One region of the Paenibacillus sp. JMULE4 genome, then DNA from elsewhere that is predicted to be linked to it. Evidence: riboswitches for the same ligand, from Rfam matches in the RefSeq annotation. Region 1 holds a riboswitch; each other region holds the start of a gene.
The links. Region 1 has a riboswitch for cyclic di-AMP ahead of EXW96_RS22575 (stalk domain-containing protein). Riboswitches for the same ligand answer to the same signal wherever they lie in the genome.
Positions count from the first base shown of each region.

Region 2: another riboswitch for cyclic di-AMP. It lies ahead of EXW96_RS19590 (resuscitation-promoting factor); the one in region 1 lies ahead of EXW96_RS22575 (stalk domain-containing protein).
Region 3: another riboswitch for cyclic di-AMP. It lies ahead of EXW96_RS11080 (CAP domain-containing protein); the one in region 1 lies ahead of EXW96_RS22575 (stalk domain-containing protein).

Region 1 is NZ_SGWF01000019.1:219,678-227,393, forward strand. It holds rRNA gene EXW96_RS22545 (23S ribosomal RNA) at 1-2,708, shown strand, start outside; rRNA gene rrf (5S ribosomal RNA) at 2,782-2,898, shown strand; gene EXW96_RS22555 (hypothetical protein) at 3,242-3,439, shown strand; gene EXW96_RS22560 (AAA family ATPase) at 3,529-4,293, opposite strand; gene EXW96_RS22565 (hypothetical protein) at 4,425-4,895, opposite strand; gene EXW96_RS22570 (polysaccharide deacetylase family protein) at 4,990-5,679, opposite strand; gene EXW96_RS22575 (stalk domain-containing protein) at 5,824-6,672, opposite strand; cyclic di-AMP (ydaO/yuaA leader) riboswitch at 6,677-6,828, opposite strand; gene EXW96_RS22580 (DUF6483 family protein) at 6,975-7,655, shown strand.
Region 2 is NZ_SGWF01000017.1:126,970-134,685, forward strand. It holds partial or broken gene EXW96_RS19555 (PSP1 domain-containing protein) at 1-43, shown strand, start outside; gene EXW96_RS19560 (initiation-control protein YabA) at 81-464, shown strand; gene EXW96_RS19565 (tRNA1(Val) (adenine(37)-N6)-methyltransferase) at 527-1,321, shown strand; gene rsmI (16S rRNA (cytidine(1402)-2'-O)-methyltransferase) at 1,312-2,208, shown strand; gene EXW96_RS19575 (AbrB/MazE/SpoVT family DNA-binding domain-containing protein) at 2,667-2,921, opposite strand; gene EXW96_RS19580 (HD domain-containing protein) at 3,306-4,592, shown strand; gene EXW96_RS19585 (TatD family hydrolase) at 4,629-5,396, shown strand; cyclic di-AMP (ydaO/yuaA leader) riboswitch at 5,613-5,796, shown strand; gene EXW96_RS19590 (resuscitation-promoting factor) at 6,077-7,216, shown strand; gene rnmV (ribonuclease M5) at 7,325-7,716, shown strand, end outside.
Region 3 is NZ_SGWF01000012.1:297,222-304,937, forward strand. It holds gene EXW96_RS11055 (D-alanine--D-alanine ligase family protein) at 1-439, opposite strand, end outside; gene EXW96_RS11060 (UDP-N-acetylmuramoyl-tripeptide--D-alanyl-D-alanine ligase) at 453-2,033, opposite strand; gene EXW96_RS11065 (alpha/beta fold hydrolase) at 2,026-2,805, opposite strand; gene EXW96_RS28060 (hypothetical protein) at 3,049-3,183, opposite strand; gene EXW96_RS11070 (formylglycine-generating enzyme family protein) at 3,392-4,348, opposite strand; partial or broken gene EXW96_RS11075 (sulfatase) at 4,380-5,093, opposite strand; gene EXW96_RS11080 (CAP domain-containing protein) at 5,175-5,906, opposite strand; cyclic di-AMP (ydaO/yuaA leader) riboswitch at 5,912-6,047, opposite strand; gene EXW96_RS11085 (ATP-dependent DNA helicase) at 6,127-7,716, opposite strand, start outside.

The DNA.
Region 1 (7,716 bases):
CCTCAGGAAAAGAAAACAAAAGTGATTCCGTCAGTAGCGGCGAGCGAAAGCGGATTAGCCCAAACCAGGGGGCTTGCCCCCTGGGGTTGTGGGACGTCAACGTGGGTTGAGCAGAGTAGGTGAAGCGGTCTGGAAAGGCCGGCCAGAGAAGGTAACAGCCCTGTAGCCGAAATTCTGCGAAAGCCCTAGACGGATCCCGAGTACCGCGAGACACGTGAAACCTCGTGGGAATCCGGCAGGACCATCTGCCAAGGCTAAATACTCCCTGGCGACCGATAGTGAAGCAGTACCGTGAGGGAAAGGTGAAAAGAACCGCGGGAGCGGAGTGAAAGAGAACCTGAAACCGTGTGCTTACAAGAAGTCAGAGCTCGTTAATGAGTGATGGCGTGCCTTTTGTAGAATGAACCGGCGAGTTACGTTTGCAAGCGAGGTTAAGGTGAGAAGCCGAAGCCGCAGCGAAAGCGAGTCTGAACAGGGCGAATGAGTTTGCAGGCGTAGACCCGAAACCGTGTGATCTACCCCTGTCCAGGGTGAAGGTGCGGTAACACGCACTGGAGGCCCGAACCCACGAATGTTGAAAAATTCGGGGATGAGGTGGGGGTAGCGGAGAAATTCCAATCGAACTCGGAGATAGCTGGTTCTCCCCGAAATAGCTTTAGGGCTAGCCTCGGGAGATGCGTCGTGGAGGTAAAGCACTGATTGGGTGCGGGGCCCGCCAAGGGTTACCAAGTCCAGTCAAACTCTGAATGCCACAGACGTTAACCCGGGAGTCAGACAGTGAGTGCTAAGATCCATTGTCAAGAGGGAAACAGCCCAGATCATCAGCTAAGGTCCCCAAGTGTGTGTTAAGTGGGAAAGGATGTGGAGTTGCGCAGACAACCAGGATGTTGGCTTAGAAGCAGCCACCATTCAAAGAGTGCGTAATAGCTCACTGGTCGAGTGACTCTGCGCCGAAAATGTAACGGGGCTAAACACACCACCGAAGCTATGGCTAGATATGAATATATCTGGGGTAGGGGAGCGTTGTAACAGCGTAGAAGGTTGATCGTGAGGACAGCTGGAGCGGTTACAAGTGAGAATGCCGGTATGAGTAACGAAAAGATCAGTGAGAATCTGATCCGCCGAAAGCCTAAGGGTTCCTGAGGAAGGTTCGTCCGCTCAGGGTAAGTCGGGACCTAAGGCGAGGCCGAAAGGCGTAGTCGAAGGACAACAGGTTGAAATTCCTGTACCACCGTGAACCGTTATGAGCGATGGGGTGACGCAGAAGGATAGTGACGCGAGCTGATGGATGCTCGTCCAAGCAGTGAGGCTGGTGTGCAGGCAAATCCGCACATCGAAAGGCTGGGCTGTGATGGGGAGGGAAAATTGGAGTACCGAAGGTCATGAGTTCAGGCTGCCAAGAAAAGCCTCTAGCCAGGGAGAAGGTGCCCGTACCGCAAACCGACACAGGTAGGCGAGCAGAGAATGCTAAGGCGCGCGGAAGAACTCTCGTTAAGGAACTCGGCAAAATGACCCCGTAACTTCGGGAGAAGGGGTGCCCCGGTAGGGTGAATAGCCCGAGGGGGCCGCAGTGAAAAGGCCCAAGCGACTGTTTAGCAAAAACACAGGTCTGTGCGAAGCCGCAAGGCGAAGTATACGGGCTGACGCCTGCCCGGTGCTGGAAGGTTAAGGGGAGCGGTTAGGGGCAACCCGAAGCTGTGAACCGAAGCCCCAGTAAACGGCGGCCGTAACTATAACGGTCCTAAGGTAGCGAAATTCCTTGTCAGGTAAATTCTGACCCGCACGAATGGCGTAACGACTTGGGCGCTGTCTCGACGAGAGATCCGGTGAAATTTTAATACCTGTGAAGATGCAGGTTACCCGCGACAAGACGGAAAGACCCCATGGAGCTTTACTGCAGCTTGATATTGGACTTTGGTACGATCTGTACAGGATAGGTGGGAGCCAGAGAAGCATGAGCGCCAGCTTGTGTGGAGGCGACGTTGGGATACCACCCTGATCGTATCGGAGTTCTAACCTGGTGCCCTAAGCGGGTATGGGGACAGTGTCAGGTGGGCAGTTTGACTGGGGCGGTCGCCTCCTAAAGCGTAACGGAGGCGCCCCAAGGTTCCCTCAGAATGGTTGGAAATCATTCGCAGAGTGCAAAGGCAAAAGGGAGCTTGACTGCGAGACAAACAGGTCGAGCAGGGACGAAAGTCGGGCTTAGTGATCCGGTGGTACCGAATGGAAGGGCCATCGCTCAACGGATAAAAGCTACCCTGGGGATAACAGGCTTATCTCCCCCAAGAGTCCACATCGACGGGGAGGTTTGGCACCTCGATGTCGGCTCATCGCATCCTGGGGCTGAAGTAGGTCCCAAGGGTTGGGCTGTTCGCCCATTAAAGCGGTACGCGAGCTGGGTTCAGAACGTCGTGAGACAGTTCGGTCCCTATCTGTCGCGGGCGCAGGAAATTTGAGAGGAGCTGTCCTTAGTACGAGAGGACCGGGATGGACGTACCGCTGGTGTACCAGTTGTCTCGCCAGAGGCACGGCTGGATAGCCAAGTACGGAAGGGATAAGCGCTGAAAGCATCTAAGCGTGAAGCCCCCCTCAAGATGAGATTTCCCAGTAAGTAAGACCCCTTGTAGACGACGAGGTAGATAGGTTCGGGGTGGAAGCACGGCAACGTGTGGAGCTGACGAATACTAATCGGTCGAGGGCTTATCCAAAAAGCACATGAAGATGATCAGCGGCTTGGTTTCGATCCAGTTTTCAGGGCGCAAGCCTTGAGAAATGAATACGTTTGGTGATGATGGCGGAAGGGAACCACGCGTACCCATACCGAACACGACCGTTAAGCCTTCCAGCGTCGATGGTACTTGGACCGCAGGGTCCTGGGAGAGTAGAACGTCGCCAAGCAAATGTATTCAAAAAGCCTGCAAGTCATATTAAATGACTTGCAGGCTTTTTGTACTTCAGGATAATATTACGCTTATACATGGAAGCCTCCCTCGATGTAAATTGGATTTTAACATACATAACATTCCGATATTCCCTTTATTGGTAAAGAGCGGTTGAATGAATCAGGGCAAACAGACTGCATACTAACTGAAGATTTACAACTTTAGAGCTGTAATGATATCCAGCAAGAAAGCTGATATATGGAGATGACGGATCTAGATTCGAATACTCCAAAAAGCTCGGAAGCTACGTCGAAGGAAAGCGTAAGTTCACAAACCACACCTCAAGGAGGAATGAGTTCATGGGCAAAGTGCAAAATAACAACGAAAATGAAGAACTGGCCGAATTAGGAACCCATGCCGCGGGAGCAACCGACCTGCATCATACGCGGACAACGAATGAGGCCGTACAAATCGATCCTCCTGTAGGTAATCAGCCGGGAGCCGTTGATAACCGAAGCGGGAAGTTTGATGTGAAGAAGAACGGAAAGCCAATCTGACCTCATGGATCGGTTACAGGCCATTAGAGAAAGAGCAGGGATCCGGCGGAAGCACAAGGATGCCTGCTCTTGCTATTGGTCTTTTATGATTATTCCACATCTGCGAACAATTCCTTCAGCATCCGTTCCCGGTTTAGCAGGAACTGTTTCATAATGATATAATGATCGGTTTCTTCCAGAGTTATCTGTTCAATGCCCTTGTCCGTAAGATTGTACATCAGAGCGTCGGGATATCCCATTAAAATGGGAGAATGAGTAGAAATAATAAACTGGGAGTTTCGGTTCACTAAAGCGTGAATACGGGCCAGCATGGACAGCTGCTTAAAAGGAGACAAGGCCGCCTCGGGCTCATCCAAAATGTAAAGGCCATTCCCTCCGAAACGGTGAAGGAAAGCCGCGAAGAACGATTCTCCATGGGATTGCTCGTGCAGTGATTTGTCGCCATATGACCGTATGATAGGGGGGGCCGAGGACTGCTCACGATCCATTTCATCAATGTTCGTTGCCAGGTTGTAATAGGTTTCGGCGCGGAAAAAGAAGCCGTCTTTCGGTTTACGGACTCCGCGTACCAAACGGATATAGCGGTGCAGCTCGGAATGCGATGAATGGGTAGAAAATGTAAAATGGAGACTGCCGCCCTCCGGATTAAATCCCCATGCGATAGCCGCCGCTTCAAGCAGTGTGGATTTTCCCATTCCGTTCTCGCCTATAATATAGGTTACTTTGGGGTGCAAAGGCAAAGAGGTGAGTTCGCGCAAGGAAGGAAGATTAAACGGGTATGCTGTAAATGAGGGAATCCGGTCCCTTAACAGCTCGATACTCCTCAAGTAAGCGTGTTGCTCTCTGAAAACCATGCGGCGCCGCTCCTTTCCCATGATCCTGAACAAGTATATGATACAAAAAACAAAGGCAAAGGCACCCCATCCCAACCAAGAGTGAGGTGCCTTGAACACCAAGCGTGGTCCAGAAACCCTAAGCGATAAAGCTACATACGTGAAAATCCTTCATCGTGTAGATATTTGATCGCCTCATCATAGGTGTCAAAAGCGGACTCCAGATGAAGTCCCGAGTACACATACCACATTTCGTCTTCTTCCAGCAGCACAAGCGTATGGTTATCCGGACCGATCCATCTTTCTTCTTTTGCATCTCCAATAATGGCCTGTTCCTCTGTTGTTCTCGGGGAGAGAGAGCGGATGGAGGCCTCTATGATCGCATGAAGCTGTTCCTTGGAGAAATCACGAATATTGACCAAGCCTTTGTCATCCTGATCGTAACCATACAGAAGACCGGCATAAACAAAACCGTTACCGTTCGGATGCAGATGATAAACCACAATCTTTTTGTCATGGGCGCTTTTTTCATAATGATAATTGATCCGGCCCAAGGATACATTTTTACGTTCCAACTCCGGGAACGATTCCACAACGGCACGTTTTTCTTCAAAAGAAAGCATGATATCCCTCATAACATAGCTTATTGAATTCCAATTGATTATATCATAGGACATCCCGACCGCACCATGATCACATCTTTTGAAGATAAACGGTTTATTTGCGTGTTTTGGCAATCAAATCCGATACGGTGACGAACTGATAACCCCGCCGTGTCAGCTCGGGTAAAATTTGTTTAAGAGCCTCTACGGTCTGGGTGCAGTCCCCTTGAAGATCGTGGAACAGCACAATATCGCCGTTGTGGGCATTGTCCAGAACCTGGCGGACAATTTTGTCTACGCCCGGCTTTTTCCAATCCTGCGTATCCTGATACCAAGACCACATCACGACCGTAAGTTGATCCTTTTTGACAGATTGAAGCAGGGCATCATTGTAAAAACCTCCAGGGGGACGGAAAACGTGCGGCATTTGTTCTGTGATATCGAATATAACCTCCTGGGTTTGGCGGATTTCTTCTATGAGACGTTCGGGGGGAAAGTTTTTCAAGTAATGATGATCGAACGTATGATTGGCGATTTCATGTCCCTCGTTTACCTCGCGGATGGCAATGGCAGGGTACATCTGCACGCGTTTGCCAATAACGAAAAAAGTGCCTTTAGCCCCGTATTGATTCAGCAAATCCAAAATCTGCGGCGTATACACCGGATTCGGTCCATCATCAAACGTAAGTGCGATCAGCTTCTGATCCGTCTCGACGTTCCATACGACCTCGCTGTTTGAGGGAGCGGCGCCAGTAAGAAACAGGACCACCAAAGCAATCATGAACCTACATATACGGCGATGCATAACGAATCGACCTCCGTTCTGACATGACCATCTTAGGTTTTGGACGTCAGAACAAAAGTATGCGGCAAGTCCGGCAGCCAAAAAAAAGCAGCCGCCTCGATGGAGAGACGGCCGCTTCGTGCTATGGATGAGAATCAAATAAGATCATGAACCGAGAATATATACTTTTACTTGTTGAATTCCGAACATTCTTGCTTTATTTTTGCTCTCAGGCAGGAAAATGTCTATGCGGTTGCCTTTCACCGCACCTCCTGTATCGGTTGCCGTGGCGTACATTCCGCCGGCAGGAAGACCATCATACGTATAACCCTCGACATACACTTTAGAGCCGAGCGGGATCACGGACGGATCTACGGCAATGGTACCCAGACGCAGCGGGTTGCCCATATAGTCGAGTCCCGCATAACCGCCGTTCTCATCGGCAGAAGCAGTATAGGCCGTAGCCTTGGCTACGATCACTTTGGAATAATTCGGTACCTTGCTAACCTTGTTCACCGGCCGGTACCATGCGGGAGCATGATATTGGCCGTCCGTGCTGAGAATCGCGATCCGGTTGATCTTGTCCCATTGGGTTTTGATTCCGAAAGTATCGGAAATCAGCCGAAAAGGGACATACACGCGTCCGTCTACAAACTTGGCCGGGTCCGTAATTTGAGTCGGTTTTCCGTTAACCGTCATGCTCCGGTCACCGGTCGACAGCGAAACGGTTTTGTCGCTGCTCTGTATTGTAATGGTGAATCGGGAACCGTCTTGTTCCCACTGAAGCTTGTACCCGAGCTTGTCCGTAACCGCTCTCGCGGGGACCTGAAGTTTGTGATTCTCATCCACAAAAGGCTGTGCATCCGGAAATGCCACGAGCTTTTTGTTTACCTGTACCTTGACGTCATCAGCCAGGCGTACAGGTTCCTGCGCATGTGCGGGTATAGATGCCGTTAAAACTGAAGGCACGGCAAATACACATGCCAGGAGCATGTTTTTGAAACGAAAATTCATGATGCGTCCCTCCTGTTTTTGCCTCCGAGGTTAGTTGTCGGGTTCGGGAAGAGGTTGTTCCCTAGCGCAGCCGTGCAGCCTGCAAGCATTCACCCCAAGTGCTTAGTCCCCCGTACGTACACATAATTAAGCTGTACGATTCGGCTTTTAAAAGCCTAACATAGGATAATGTTCCGGTTCAATGCACAAAATCAACCAATCATTCCCTCATAATGGAATTGCTTCTAGCGCCGGTTTTCCTCATGCTGCATAATCCTGTACAATAAAAAGAACGACACGGCCAGAATTGAAGGGAAGAGATCATGTACAGACGCGATTATCTCATGCGGTTGATTGAGCAGACGACGGAAGTGCTGCATAAAGTAATGTTCGCAAGGAAAAATCAACGTTTGCAGGAAGCCCTTGAACTGTTGAATCAGGCCATGCGTCAATTGTTAGGGCTGAATTCCAGGCTGATTCACGCTTTATCTACCAAGGATTTGCTCGCACTGCTTTCCAAGGACGGACATGTCGATCAAGGAAAAGTGCTGGCTTTAGGAGATATGCTGAACGCGCGGGGCGCTGCACAGAAAGAGAGCGGTCACGCGGCTGCTGCAATTAAGGATGGCTTAAAGGCGCTGGACTTGCTGCTCACCGCCAGGGAGATGGATCCCCGGGATGAATTGGGCGGGATGTTCAAAGAGCGGATCGATGCGGCGCTGGCTCTCGCGAACCGTGCGTCTATGCCGACGGATACCATGCATAAGCTTGTTTTTTATTATGAGGATTGCGGACAATATGCCAAAAGCGAGGATGTTTTATTTCATTTATTGGACGAGCTAAACGAGGATGAACATCTCCGTGAGGAGTGGATAACGGTGCTGGATGAAGGGATACGCATGTACGAACGCTGGCGTTCTGTCGAAGAAGAGCGGCTGGCTGCAGGCAATTTATCCAAGACAGAAGTCGAAGACGGCCTCGAGGAACTGAAGAATATAAAATAAAACATGCCACTATCAGGAAAAATCTGAATGAATAGGGTACGAAATGCGAACTATTATTTAT
Region 2 (7,716 bases), on a different contig from region 1:
AGTGATGGATCTTCCTTTGGATGATGTGGTGGAGCAGCTCTAAGCTATTCGCTGCTTCCGCGGCTTGGGGTGAAGAAAGAGTGAATAAAAGGGATATATTCGTACAAATCGAACAGTTGGAAGAGCAAACGGGTGTTGTGCATTCCGAGCTCGGATCTTTGAAGCGGCAAATTATTGAGCTGCTTGAGGAAAACAAGCGGCTGAGCATTGAGAATCAGCAGCTGCGCAAGCTGTTAAAGAAAGAGACGGAGCCGATCACTCCTGCTCTTCTGGCGGTAGGTAAAGTCGCTGACGCAAGTACGGATCCTGCGGCCGCCTCCGTTTTAGTCAAGGAGCCTACCGGTGAAGGCTATGACAATCTGGCCCGCATCTATCATGAAGGATTCCACATTTGTAACGTGAATTACGGGCATTTGCGAACGGAAGGCGATTGTCTGTTTTGCATGTCATTTTTGAATAAATAAAAGCGAACCGTAGGGAGGATGGACTTCTCTACGGTTTTTTTGAAGGAAAGAGGAATTTTGTGTTGGAACAAGTACCGGTATATGAATATGAAAGGGTCGACGATTTATTAACCCAACAGCTGAAAATCATTCAAAGCGATGAAGTATTCAGCTTCTCCATGGATGCAGTTCTGTTGGCGAGGTTTTGTTCTGTTCCGCATACGGGCAGCATTGTCGATCTGTGTTCAGGCAATGGGGTTATACCGCTGCTGCTGACGACGCGAACCCGTGGAACGATTATCGGGGTGGAGATTCAAGAGCGTCTGGCCGATATGGGGAAACGGAATGTGCTGCTCAACGGATTGGAAAAACAAATTACGATGATCCATGGTGATTTGCGTGATGCCCCTGATCAGCTTGGCCATGGGCAATTTGATCTGGTGACCGTGAATCCGCCTTATCTGCCCGTTCCCAATGGGGAACAGAATGTGAATGCTCATGTCGCCGCAGCCCGGCACGAGGTGTACTGCACACTGGATGATGTCGTGCGGGTAAGCAGCCGGCTCGTTCGCAGCGGCGGTCGGGTAGCGATGGTGCATAGGCCAAGCCGGTTGGTTGATATTTGCTGCACTATGCGAAAATACCGGTTGGAACCCAAACGCATACGTTTTGTTCATCCGCGGGCAAACGCGGAGGCCAACATGGTGCTGATCGAAGCGCTGCGTGATGGCAAGCCGGAAGTGCGCATGCTTCCGCCGCTGATTGTGTACAAGAACGAAAAGGAATACACCGACGAACTGTTCGAAGTGTACTATGGCCGTCGAGATAAACTTGCTTATACAGAGAACATATATAATAGAAGGAATAGATCAACTTGAACATTCAAAAGAGTTACCATGATGCTGGAGAGCAGCGCGGAAAACTGTATTTGGTTGGGACGCCGATCGGCAATCTGGAGGATATGACGTACCGGGCGGTTCGCGTACTGCGGGAAGTTCAATGGATTGCCGCTGAAGATACCCGGCAAACCCGTAAGCTGCTCACGCATTTCGACATTGCCACGCGGATGGTCAGCTACCACGAACACAATAAGCATGCGAGCGGACCGGAGCTGGTGCGGCTAATGCAGGCGGGCGATTCCATCGCGCTGGTCAGTGATGCAGGGCTTCCGGCCATTTGCGATCCCGGGGCAGATTTGGTAAGGCTTGCGATTGACGCTGAAATCGACGTTATCCCGGTTCCCGGTGCTAATGCGGCTCTCTCCGCGCTCATCATGTCCGGGTTACCGACTGAGCGCTTTACCTTTGTCGGTTTTCTGCCGCGAGACAAGAAGCCGCTGGAAAAGGAGCTTAAAGCGCTAAAGCGTGAGCCGGGCACGGTACTCTGCTATGAATCGCCTCATCGGCTGGTAAAAACGTTAACCGCCATGTCGGAAATCCTTGGCGAGGACCATGAAATTTGTCTTATCCGGGAACTAACCAAAAAGTATGAGGAAGCCGTTCGAGGTACGATCCGGGAATGCTTGGCTCATTTGGACGAGCACCCGCCCCAAGGCGAGTATTGCCTTGTTATTCGCGGCAGCAACGGCGAAAGCTCTGCTGAGTCGGATGATGATGCCGCATGGTGGACTGGCTTGACGCCGCAGGAGCATGTAGCGCGGTACGAGGCTGAGGGCTTCGACCATAAGGAAGCGCTGAGACGCGCCGCCCAAGACCGCGGCGTCCCGAAGCGCGAGCTATACAATCTGCTTCACCAGGGCAACTGATTTTTAGTTTTGCTTTTTGGTTTGTGGGTTTTGTTGTTGTGGTTGACCTTGCCTTTGATCTTGCGATGCTGCCTTGGCAGCGAGCTCACTTTGCCCGAACAAGAGCTGTCGAGGCTTGCCTCGGGTGCGTCCCCACGGCGGTCAGTCGCTCCAAAAAACACCCAAAGTCCGCACATGCACTCCAACGGAAGAACGCCGCAATCAAGCGTGTGCCCGATCACCTCATCCAAGAGGTGATTCCGAACGTTAGCGCTCCTCCCGCCCAAACGTCCATCAAGGCCCCGAGCGGGGTCCAGGGGCAGCCGCCCATGGGGTCCCCCTTGGAAGGAGGATTTAGGGGGTTGATTAAAAAAAGAACCCTAATTCGAGGAAACCACGAATCGGGGTTATAGAGGAGATATGAAAAAGGTTAGAATTACCTTAGATAAAATTGCTATCTTCATTATACCTTATTTTTTTTATTTTGTCACAGGTATTGGCATTTCAGATAAACATTCATGACAGACAATTTTCCCTTTGAAATAAGAGACGTTCTCAGCATTGCCGCAGAAGATACAGGCCGGCTCATATTTCTTCAACATAATGCGCTCTCCGTCTACGTAAATTTCAAGAGCATCTTTTTCGCCAATGCCTAGCGTTCTGCGAAGTTCGATAGGAATAACGACACGACCCAGCTCATCAACTTTTCTTACGATACCTGTAGATTTCATCATAATAAAAATTCCCCTCTCCTAGAAGTATAAGTAAGAAGCATTTTGGAAGAAAATTAATCGTCATGATTCGACATAATTCTTTACGAATATGATACCAACCATTCCAAAAATAGTCAACTAAAAATTGAGTCAATTTCATGTTATTTTATGGAATATGACGCTGTATTTGTTATATCTTAAAGAAAAAATCGAGTAAAATGTGAGATATCACACATTTTTGCAAAGTGTATTGTCACAAAAAATACGATTTTTCATTACTTTATTTCACCGTTTACATAGAAAAAAAAGTAAGGATTGGAAAGTGAAATCGACATCATTCGACAAAATTATCAAGTATACTGATTTGTTTGTCGAATAATAGTTCATTGATCAAGGAGGAAAGCTATGAGCACGCCGATGAAAGAAGAAAAGGTGTTCAAGGATCCGGTACATAAGTATATTTATGTGCAAGACCAAACGATTTGGGATCTGATCAATACAAAAGAATTTCAAAGGCTGCGCCGTATCCGTCAGCTTGGCACATGCTTTTTGACCTTTCACGGTGCAGAACACAGCCGGTTTTCTCATTCGCTTGGTGTTTATGAAGTCACACGCAGGATTATATCCCAGTTTGAACGGAATCAGTATGAGGATTGGCCCAAAGAGGAACGACTGCTGTGCTTGTGCGCGGCTTTGCTGCATGATGTTGGACACGGTCCGTTCTCCCATTCCATTGAAAAGACGTTCGGCAGCCACCATGAAGAATGGTCGTGCCGCATTGTCCTGGGGGATACGGAAGTCAATCAAGTGCTGCGGCGCGTATCTCCGGCATTCCCACGGCAAGTGGCTGACGTCATCTCCAAAACGTATCACAGAGAAATCGTCGTCAGTCTTGTATCCAGCCAGCTGGACGCCGACCGGATGGATTATTTGATTCGGGACGCTTATTTTACCGGGGTGAATTACGGTACCTTTGATTTAGATCGGATTCTTCGGGTCATGCGTCCGTACCAGGGACATATTGTAGTCAAAGAGAGCGGCATGCATGCTGTGGAAGATTATTTGATGTCACGATATCAAATGTATTGGCAGGTTTATTTTCATCCGGTAACCCGCAGCGCGGAAGTGGTGCTCCACAGTATTTTTCAAAGAGCCAAAAAGCTTTATGAGGAGGGATACCGGTTCCAGTTTATGATTGCTCCGCTGCATAAGCTGTTTCAGCAGCAGTTGACGGTAGACGAATATTACTTCTTGGACGAAGCGTTCATGCAAACCGTCTTGATGCAGTGGTCCCTGGAGAAAGACCCGATTCTTTCCGATCTGTGCTCCCGGTTTTTGCAGCGGCGTTTGTTCAAATATATAACGCTCGAGCGTATCGACACTCAACTGATGGAACGCCTGGGAAGCTTGCTGCAAAGCTTTGGAATCGATCCGGATTATTACCTGAAAATTGATTTCCCGTCGGATCTGTCGTATGATGTGTACCGTCCCGGAGAGCAGGATGAGAAGCTGCCTATCTTGCTGCTGGATTCCAAAAACACATTATCGGAGATCTCCTGCAAATCGGAGATTGTCCGCTCGATCAGCGGTATTCATATGGGGAAATACCATTTGTATTACCCTCATGAGCTGCTGTTGAACCATCTGCAGGAACTGGACGCTGATGTTCGCATCCTGTTAGGTCTGTCCTGAACATTGTCGCAATGGCGAAGAAAGGGGTATGTTCATATGCTGATCGACACGCATGTGCATCTAAACGTACAGGCATTCGATGAAGATCGACACGAAGTGATTCAAAGGGCAAGAGAGAACGGAATTAGTCACATGATCAATGTCGGATTTAACAGGGAAACCATTCCCAGCTCCATCGCTTTGGCAGAACAGTATGACTTTATCTATTCGACCGTGGGTTGGCATCCGACAGACGCAAAGGATATGACCCCGGACGATTTGGAATGGATCGAATCGCTTTGCCGCCATGAGAAGGTGGTAGCCATAGGAGAAATCGGGCTGGATTACTATTGGGATACGTCTCCAAAGGATGTACAAGCCCGTGTGTTTCGTGAGCAAATCCGGCTCGCACGTAAGCTCGGCATGCCGATTGTCATCCATAACCGGGATGCGCATCACGATGTTGTGCAAATTTTGCGCGAAGAAAAGGCGGCGGAGGTTGGCGGTGTGATGCATTGTTACTCCGGGAGCTGGGAAACAGCCAAAATGTGCCTTGACATGAATTTCTATATCTCGTTTGGAGGACCGGTCACGTTTAAGAATGCAAAACAGCCCAAGGAGGTGCTGGAAAAAGTTCCTCTCGATCGGCTGCTTATTGAAACGGACGCGCCTTACCTTGCCCCTCATCCGTATCGGGGCAAGCGGAATGAATCGTCTTACGTTCGTCTTGTAGCTGAGACGGCGGCCCAAATCAAGGGCATTTCACTGGAAGAATTGGCCGGGATTACCTCGAGGAATGCCATATCCATTTTCGGTATAAAGTGAATTTTCACACAAAAGAACTTTTTTATACAAAACAAGATAATCGAAGAAAACAAAATAAAAAACTGTGACCAATGGAGAAAAAGATGGTTTTGGTTTAAAAATTAATAAAAAACAATGATAATTGAGTAAAATCCGAGATTTTTTTCAAAGTTTGTATACTTTACAATTCCAGCCTTCACATCGTACACTCAATATTAACTTCATACGATTGCCAAAATTCCAACATCGCTGAGTTCCGTAAGGGAACGGGGGAACCGCATCGCGGATGTCACAGCGCTACGCTGTTGATGAACGTGGTGTTTATAGGGGTGAATCTTGGGGCAGGCAGCTGCTTCCGAGTAGGGCGACTCTCAAGTCCGAATCCGTCAGCTAACCTCGTAAGCGTTAAGAGAGAGGTAACGATTGTCGTCGGCTTAACTTTTCATTTTGAGGAAAATGAGAAAAGTCACGGGAAGGTTCCTCTTCTCCGCTGACTTTTTTTGTATTCCCCCGTCATTGGGATAACGATCCAAGCCGGTTCATAAAAAATAAGATTCCAGGAGGTGGCCTTAGGCAAGTACGGTTCTGATAGCCGTTGAAGCAAACGTTGGTAATTGGAGAAGAATATACTTTACCATAGTCGCGTCAGATCTAATCATGCATAACACTCGGATGGCGGGGCTTTAAGGAGGACCGAACAAGTGGGCGTTGTGACACCTGAACAAACCCATGAAAGACGATCATCCAGCTTGTCCTTCGCATTGCGATGGAAGCATGAAAACTTGCGTATGATATCGATCATTGCACTCATATTATTCGCTATGACTTTCATGTTTTTAATCATGTATTACGGTACGTCAATCAAAAGCGTATCGGTTGTTGTAGACGGAAAAGAGCAAACTTTCCAAACTAGAGAATCAGTTCTGCAGCATATACTGGATGAGCAAGGCATCTCTGTCGGTGAACACGACCGTGTGTCGCATTCTCTGGATGATTCGGTGGAATCGGGAGATCGAATTATTATCGAGAAAGCCAAACCGGTACAATTGACAGACGGTGGGCAAACCAAGACCGTATATACGACAGGAAAGACGGTCAAACAGCTATTTGACGATCAGAAGATCAAGCTCAGTGAACTTGATAAAGTGACTCCCGCTTTGAATGCGGCAATAAACGAAAATAGTGAAGTCAAGATCGTCCGTGTCAAGAAAAATGTTGAGGAAATCAAAGAACCGATCGCTTTCGAAACGGTAAAAAAGACGGAGCCGAAGCTGATCAGAGGCAAAGAACAGGTTATTCAAGAAGGACAAGAGGGCGTTCTGCTCAAGAAGAAAGAAAAAGTCTATGAAGACGGTGTGCTCGTATCCGAACAAATCGTTGACGAAAAGATTCAAACCCAAAGTGTGCAAAAAATTATTGCGGTGGGAACGAAGAATCCCGTAGTAACACTCTCTTCGTCTTCGCCAACCTTGGAACAGGTGACCAGAAACGGCGTGAAGTTCGACGTTAAACAGGTCATCAATAACGTGAAGCTCACTGCGTATAGCGCGGGACCGGCCTCGACAGGCAAGGATCCGGATCATCCGCAGTATGGAATCACGGCATCAGGTACGAGAGTAACGGAAGGTCGCACGATTGCAGTCGATCCAAAGGTCATTCCGATAGGCTGGTGGGTTTATATTGAAGGTCTGGGCTTCCGCAGAGCGGAAGACACCGGCAGCGCAGTCAAAGGAAATAAAATCGACGTTTATTTCGACAGCCATGATTATGCTTTGCGCTTCGGAACAAAACATGGCGCAACCGTATATATCATCGGTCCAAAGAAGCCGTCGGCTGATTAAGGATGGGCAATTAGGGCAGACTCATCATATATAGAACAGATGAAGAAGAGGTACGGCTAACGTCCCTCTTCTTTTCTCTTGCTGCGAAAGTAGGTACGGACGAATTCCATGATTAAAGAGATTATTGTTGTTGAAGGCAAAGACGATACGGTTGCGATTAAACGGGCCGTCGAAGCGGAAACGATCGAAACCGGCGGTTCCGCAATCAATAAAGAGGTGCTGGAGCGTATCCGGTTGGCGCAGGAACGCAGAGGCGTAATCATTTTCACGGACCCTGATCATGCAGGGGAGAGGATACGTAAAATCATCGCCAAGGAAGTCCCCGGCTGCAAGCATGCGTTCCTGACGCAGGAGGCGGCCACCAGCCGCGGCGACATTGGGGTGGAGAACGCATCGGTGGAAGCGATTCGTTCCGCGCTTGTGAATGTACGCACGGATTATATGGCCCAAGGTACGGAAATCGGCTGGAACGATCTGCTGGAGGCCGGTCTGATCGTTCA
Region 3 (7,716 bases), on a different contig from region 1:
TCATCATGATTTTGTCCATACCGACCGCAGAGGAGAGCACATCGCAGCCGACATAAGGGATCTTGTTCAAATCGAGCCAGCCCTGCAAGGACCCGTCCTCTCCATAGGTCCCGTGCGTGACCGGAAAGGCGACATGAATTTCATCGATGATTTTTTTGCGGAACAGCCCGGATGCGGCGTTGATCAGAAGATGCTTTCCTTCCTGATTCGTATGTAAAATCACTTGCTCGCTCTTTTTCAAGAGCTCCGGAAGCTGCTTGTAATTGTCGATATCCATCAGCCCTTCCCCGGTATACCAGTGCCCCTGCTTGTCGATATAAATCGGTACGGGCTCGTATTTATCACGGTTCAACGCGTGAATAGCCTGCAGAGCGGATATGATGGATACCTCATGCTCTACCGACATGCCTCCGAACAAAACCCCTACTTTTACTTTCATTGCGAGTCCCCCATCATTCATTATAATTATCGGGCAGGTCATTCTCGAGCAGCACAATGCTTCCCTGTTCGGCTACAAGATGCATTTGCCTGAGCGCATCCTGAAGATCCCTGGCGATATACAGCCGCTCCTGCGGGTAGCCTGCTTCACGCAAGCCGTCCTGAATCGGCTTGGTTTGTTTCTGCCCGACCAGTATAATATAATCGCAGGCTCCCGCCGCATGAATGCCAAACTTGCGGTTAAGCTCATATTCCTGCTCCCCGAGCTCGATCATCCCCGGCGTAATCAGGATCCGTTTGCCCGGCATCTGGGCCAATACATCCAGAGCCGCTTTGGAACCGACCGGATTGGAATTGAAGCTGTCGTCCAGTATCGTGATTTTGTCGGATAATTTCTTGAGCTCCAGCCTGTGTTTTACCGGCTTGATCCGCTTCACGAGCAGCGCCAGTTTTTCCTCGGGAACCCCAAGCTCAAGGCTGACGGCCATGCTCAGAAGAAGGTTATAGATATTATGCTCGCCAAGCAGGCTCGTCTCACAGGCAAGAACCGATCCGTCCGGCTTCACGAGCTCGAACGCTGCGCCTTTGCCGGTGTATTGTATATTTTGAGCACGATAATCGACATCCTGCCGGTGAATTCCGATACTTACTTTTCTTGCCGCAATATTCCCGCGGTAGGATGCGATATTCTCGTCATCCATGTTCATAAACAGGATGCCGTCCGGCGGAAGGCTCTCTCCAAGCTCGAATTTGGTCCGCTGCACATTCTCCAGTGTCTTGAACGTCTCCAGATGCTGGGGCCCGACGGCGGTCAGAATGCCGATCTTGGGACTGACCAGTTCGCACAGCTCGCGGATATCGCCGGTTTGCTTGGCCCCCATCTCGGTAATGAAAAACCGGTGCGTAGGACGCAGCATCGACCGGATCGTCTTGGTTACGCCCATCGGCGTATTGTAGCTTTCCGGCGTCACCAGCACCTCGTACACTTGACTGAGCAGTGTATTCAGAAAATGCTTCACGCTTGTTTTGCCATACGAACCGGTAATGCCGATCACCGTCAAATGCTTCATCTGCCGCACAATCTGCGCAGCATCGTTCAAATAGTAGCGGTTGATCCGGTTTTCGACAGGCAGGTTCATCGTATTGGCCAACAACACCACCATGTCGGACAGCAGCGCGACGACGAACAATATGATGAACGGTGCAAGGCTGTTTCCGGCGGATGCAAAGGTTAGGGAAACCGCCAAAGCCGCCGCTACCAAAACGCCAATCGTCACAAGCAGCCGCTTGACCCTGGCCGTATAGACCAGCTTCTTTTTCTCCTGTTTCCTGGGCCGCAGCCATATCAGCATCGCATATAGCAGCGTCCAAAGAATTAAACCAAGCATCGGCGCTTGGAACAGCAGGGCGGCAAAAGACAATAACGGAAGCCACTCTCTTAAGGACAGCCGTTCCTTCACGTGGCCTTTAAACCAGCCCATAAACCGCTCATTGCGGTAAGAATTCAATTGAAGCATATGTACGCCGTTTAGAAGACGCAGGACAGCATGCCCCAGCCATAACAGCGACGCTAACGCAAGAACAAGCTCAAACATGGCTGCCTCCCTTATCCTTCGCCAAAAAATGGTCTACGATGACGATGAACTCGCGGCCTTTTTCCAAATAGCAAAAATGACCGGCGTTCTTCAGCACGACCAGACCGGCATCCGGTATCATTTGTTCCATCAATTTTCCGTCCGCAACAGGGGTAGCCGTATCGTTCTCGCCCCAGATCAATAAGGTCGATGCCTTGATATGAGGAAGATGGTGCCGCAGATCCTCGTTGACGACTTTGGTCAGCGTCTGCTGCATTACGCCTGATGCATTCTTATAGTCGCTGGAGCCGAATTTGGCTCGCATCCGGTTCAATATGCGCTCCGAATACCGGTTTAGGCCCGGGAGCTTGAGCAATTGTTTGGCCGTTTTGAACGAATATATCTTTACATAATAATTCAGGCTGCGTTTCGGCTTGATTCCCGCGCTTCCGGTCAATATCATTTTCCTTACAGGATTCGCAGCAGCATATCGAATTGAGACCCTTCCGCCGAAGGAATGGCCGATCAGTATCGGATTATCGATCCCCATCGACTGTATGAATGAAGCGAGCAGATTCGTATATTCAGTAACCCCCCACGGCTCGGGAGGAGTATCGCTTTCTCCGAAGCCGGGAAAATCGAATGCATACACTTTAAAATGCCGGGATAAATGCTGCTGAATCGCATGAAAGGTTTGCAGATTGGTTCCCCAACCGTGCAGCATCACCACCTCATGCCCTGTGCCGACAACGGAATAATGGATGTCAAGCCCATTTATGTTTACTTTAGTCAACTCCATCAGCATCCTTATGTCTCAATGTCTCAAATAAATTAATCATAACACTCTCCGATATTTGTTATCAAGCCTCGCATGGCATCCGTGCAACTTTGAAACGCTTGAAAGACAAAGCATTCCGTATTGTATATGCGCAGACAAACTTGGCTTATGTCAGGTATACGAAAGAATCCCGTGCTTTACGTTTCCCCGTAAACGCCGAAAAAGAGCCGCAATGGCTCTTTTTCACAAGAATGGCTTTCATTTTTTGAAAAACTGCATCGAGCCGAACGCCTCCGTCAGCCGTTTCCACTGCGCATCGGTCTTGACGGCGTCGTTAATCCGGATCGTCACGGTATAAATCTTTCCGTTCTTTTCAAACACGTATTCGTTCAAGGTGTACGGAACATAAATTTGTTCAGTCCGTTATCGTGCTCGCTTTCGTAGCCGCTGAACCACAATTCGGGTGCTTCATCATCCATTTCCCCCTACCATTCATTTCCACGTCCACTAAAATCTATCATATCCTCTAATGATCATCAACAGTAATTTAAAAGGCTGCCGTGGGGAGACCACGACAGCCTGGTTCGTTCTTTGTTCCCTATCAGGCATCGGCAGCACAGCGAAAACCGATATTGCCCGTGGAACTATCCGGTGTATTTTTACTGCGCGCAGCGACTCTGTACCGGTTACAATACGATTTGTGGCACAAATAGGAACCTCCGCGCAGCACTTTTTCCTGACCCGTCGCCGGACCAAGCGGGTTAACAAGCGGGTCTGCCGTATGATTCGCAGCAAACCAATCCGAGCACCATTCCCATACGTTCCCGGAAACATTATATAATCCGTAACCGTTGGGTTTAAACGCATGGACAGGCGCGGTTCCCGCATACCCGTCGCTGCAGTTGTTTTTATCCGGAAACTTGCCCTGCCAAATATTGCAGCGATGCTCCCCATCCGGTTTGAGGACATCTCCCCACGGATAACGTTTTTGCACAAGACCTCCTCTTGCCGCGTACTCCCATTCCGCTTCGGTCGGCAGCCGTTTGCCGGCCCATTGGCAGTAGGCATTCGCATCATTCCAGGAAACATGGATCACCGGATGGTCCATGCGGTCATCAATGTGAGAATCCGGACCTTCCGGATGCTTCCAGCATGCGCCGTTCACAACCCACCACCAGGGGGTCTGCTGAACCGCTTGCGTCACACCTTTCGCCGTTTCGGCGGAAACGAACAAATGAAACACAAAGGACCAGCCAAAAACCTCCGCTTCCGTGCGATAACCGGTAGCATCGACAAATGCTTTAAATTCTGCATTGCTCACCGCGTAAGGATCGATATAAAAAGAATCCAGTCTAACCGAACGAACGGGGCCTTCGCCATCTTGGGCAAACCCTTCCTGATCCGCGGTTCCCATTAAAAATTCACCGCCGGGCAAATAAATCATGCCTTCTTTAGGATCTTTGGCCGAGCGTTTGCCCTGCAAGGGCAAAGAATGAGAATCCGGCTGGCCCGAAACCTCTCTGCCGGCCGTGCAGCAGCACGGTTTTTTTCCATTCATTTCAATCCTCCTCCACCGTTCAACGGAGGTCTTATCCCTTCGGACGGCCATGACCGAATTCCGCAGGATGTCTCCGTTTTAGCTCTGTAATCGCATGACCGCGTCCTGTCTGTTCCAACCACTGCGCATACTTCGGCAAAAATCCTTTGGCATGATAAGGTCCTCCCTCTTTCATCACCGTCCAGAGCAGATCTGTATCGAAAGGCATCGTCTCCATCATGTGGTCATGCCACTCATTTAAATAATATACCGCATCTCGGCAAACTTGGCGATGCTCCGCAGCCAGATTCGTTTGCTCATAAGGATCGCTGTCGAGATCGAATAGCATCTCTTGATCGAATAAATGGTACCCGTCATGATACGTTCGGACATAGAGCCATGACCCGAAACGAACGCTTCTTTGGCAGACGTGCGCACATTGCGAAACGACCAGATAGTCGCGTCCCGCCTCCTGACCCTTCAGCAGGGAGGCTGCAATCCACGCCGGCAGAGGATCGCCGGCAAACGGATTGCCGAAATCTTCCGGCGCCCGGTACGGCGTATGAGGGTCCCAATAGTTCACATAAAGAAACCAGTTGTCCTTCCGGGCATTGTGCTCAATCCAATTCAGTACGGCAGGCGTCACTTCCTCGGCCGATTCCATTCCGCATTTGCCGGTATTATGGATTTCATTGAAGCCTGCATAAAACGTCCAGGACGAATGCCGTTCCGCAAAAGGACTGACCAATACCGTCTTTAATCCGGCAGAAGCTATGTCGCATTAAAATATCATGGCAAACAAAAGGACTGCTGAGACATTCTCAGCAGTCTGTTCTTTTAGTCCGAATTAATTTTTGATAAACATCTGTACCCACACGCCATTATAATAAGCCACTCCGATTTTGTTGAAGTTCGGGCTCATAATGTTTTGACGGTGTCCCGGACTGTTCATCCATGAATCCATTACCTCTTGCGGTGTTCTTTGCCCTTTGGCAATATTTTCACCCGCGTAGGTATAACGGATGCCATAAGAGCGCATCATATCAAAAGGAGACCCATAGGTAGGAGAATTATGGTCAAAATAACCTTTTTCATACATGTCCTTTGCCTTGTCTAAAGCCACCTTCGTCAATGCACTGTCGCTGGCAAGCGGGCTTAAACCGGCTTTGGCACGTTCCTGGTTCACCAAATTTACCACTTGGCTGGCATAAGAAGACTGTGTCGTGCTGTCTGTTCCTGTTCCCTGCTGCGATCCGTTACCCGAACCGTAACCCGAGCCTTTACCTGAACCTGTACCGTAACCTGAACCTGTACCGTAACCTGAACCGTAACCCGAACCTATACCCGTTGACTTACCTGGAATATTAAGCACAATTCCTGGCCATATTAGATTTGGGTTAAACAATTGCGGATTCACCGTAATAAGCGATTTCAGGCTGATACCGTATTTCTGGGAGATCGCCCACAGGGTATCGTTGCTTGATACCGTGTGCGACGGAGCAGCTGAAACCGCGCCGGCGCCAATGATCGGGCCAAGTGCCAAAACACCTGTCAAAACCAACTTCTTAAAACCTTTCACTGCATTCCTCTCCTTTTTACGGCCTGCGAGGTTAGCTGACGGATTCGGGTCAAAGAGCAACCACCCGGCCACCATAGTGGCTTCACCCCAAGGATATGGGTTCCCCCGCGCTTACAAATTAAGCTTCGGCCTTTTTGATGTCGCATTCCTAAACAGGAACGGAAACCATTGTAACACGGATACAATGAGATTTCATGACACAAAGTTTACCAACTGTCCCCTAAGCTAGCGAATTTTTGAGAGAAACCCCCGGCGGCAGCACAGCTTCAACGCGGGCCCGCAGCATGGGCTGCCTGTGCAGCTCTGCACATAGAATGGCCACGATCCCCCGATCCTCACGGGAGCGAATCAATCGTCCCATCCCTTGCCGGAGCCTCAGCAGCATATAAGGCAGATCGACCTCTTCAAAAGGAGACTCCGCCGCGCTGCGTTTGGCCATAAAGACCGGATCTTGAGGCGGAAAAGGCAGCGACCATATGATGACATTGGACAAGGACGGCCCCGGTACGTCGAGTCCCTCCCACAAGCTGACGGCGCATAGAACACTCGTTTCGTCATGCTGAAAAGAAGCGATAAGATGGCTGATTTCCTGATCGCCTTCAAACAAGAAGCGCATTTTCCCGAAGAGTTCGGGATACGACGCAATCTCCCGTTTAAACCGCTGCAGTTCGGCTTTCGCCGGAAACAACAGCAGCGCTCTTCCTTCCGTTCGTTCGAGCAGCGAGACAGCGGCCTCCATTTTCTCCGAAAATGTCCCGCCGGCAGACCAAAGAGGCGCGATCGCTTCCATTTGCCGTTCGTATTCATATGGAGAGTCAACGGAAAAGGACAAATATTGCTCGATCCCGAGACTTTCCGCTACATAACGGAAGGAGCCCTCCACGGATAATGTGGCCGATGAAAAAACGATAGGCATGCTCGAGCCAAACACCCGCTCCCGAAGCACTTCCTTGACGGTTCTCGGCATGATCACCAAAGCCGCTCCGCTCCCGCTTTCCGTCAACCAGCATACCAATGACTCCGATCGCTGGAAAAGACTCAATGCTTTCTGCATCATTTCAAGATGCTCTTCGACAATGCGGAGCTGATATTCATTCAAGGTGTGAAGACCGCTTTCAAACACGAGCTCTTCTTCAATCGCTGCAAGCACCGTCCGGAACCGGTGTATTTCCTGAAGCAGCCGATCGTCGAGCAGAAGCTCCTTCCGGTCCGAACCGGGAATCTCTCTGCTCCGGCGCCTTAACCAGTCAAACATCGTCTCGCTTTGCGCAATCGCCTCGTCAATGAGCACAGCCAATGATTCGCGTATTTCCCCCTGCAGCAGCCGGGTAATCAGTTCTTCAAACACGTCATGCTTTAATTTATAGGTCAGCGCCTTCTGCGCGGCAGATTCCAGCAAATGCCCTTCATCAAATACGACCGCACAGTGATCCGGCAGCAGCGGCAGCTGCCCTTCCCGCTTCCTGCTCTCATACGTCCACACATGCTCCATGTAAAAATCGTGCGAACAAATGATCAAATCGGCAGATCGGCGGTAATGCTCGCGGGAGAGCGTTTGCCCGCAGCGGTGCCTTTTGTCGCATACGAAGCAATCCTGGAAAGCATCCCAATTGATCTTGCTCCATTGCTCGTCATTCAAATTCGGATATTGCTTCCGGTCGCCGTAAGCATAAAACGATTGCAGGGTTTCATGAGAATGAACAAACCCGGGCAGCTCTTCGTATAATTGCTCGAACATTTCCGCATCCTCGTCCCTGAATCTCGCTTTGTCCAGCTTGACCAGACAAAGATACTGGTCCGCAGACTTCCC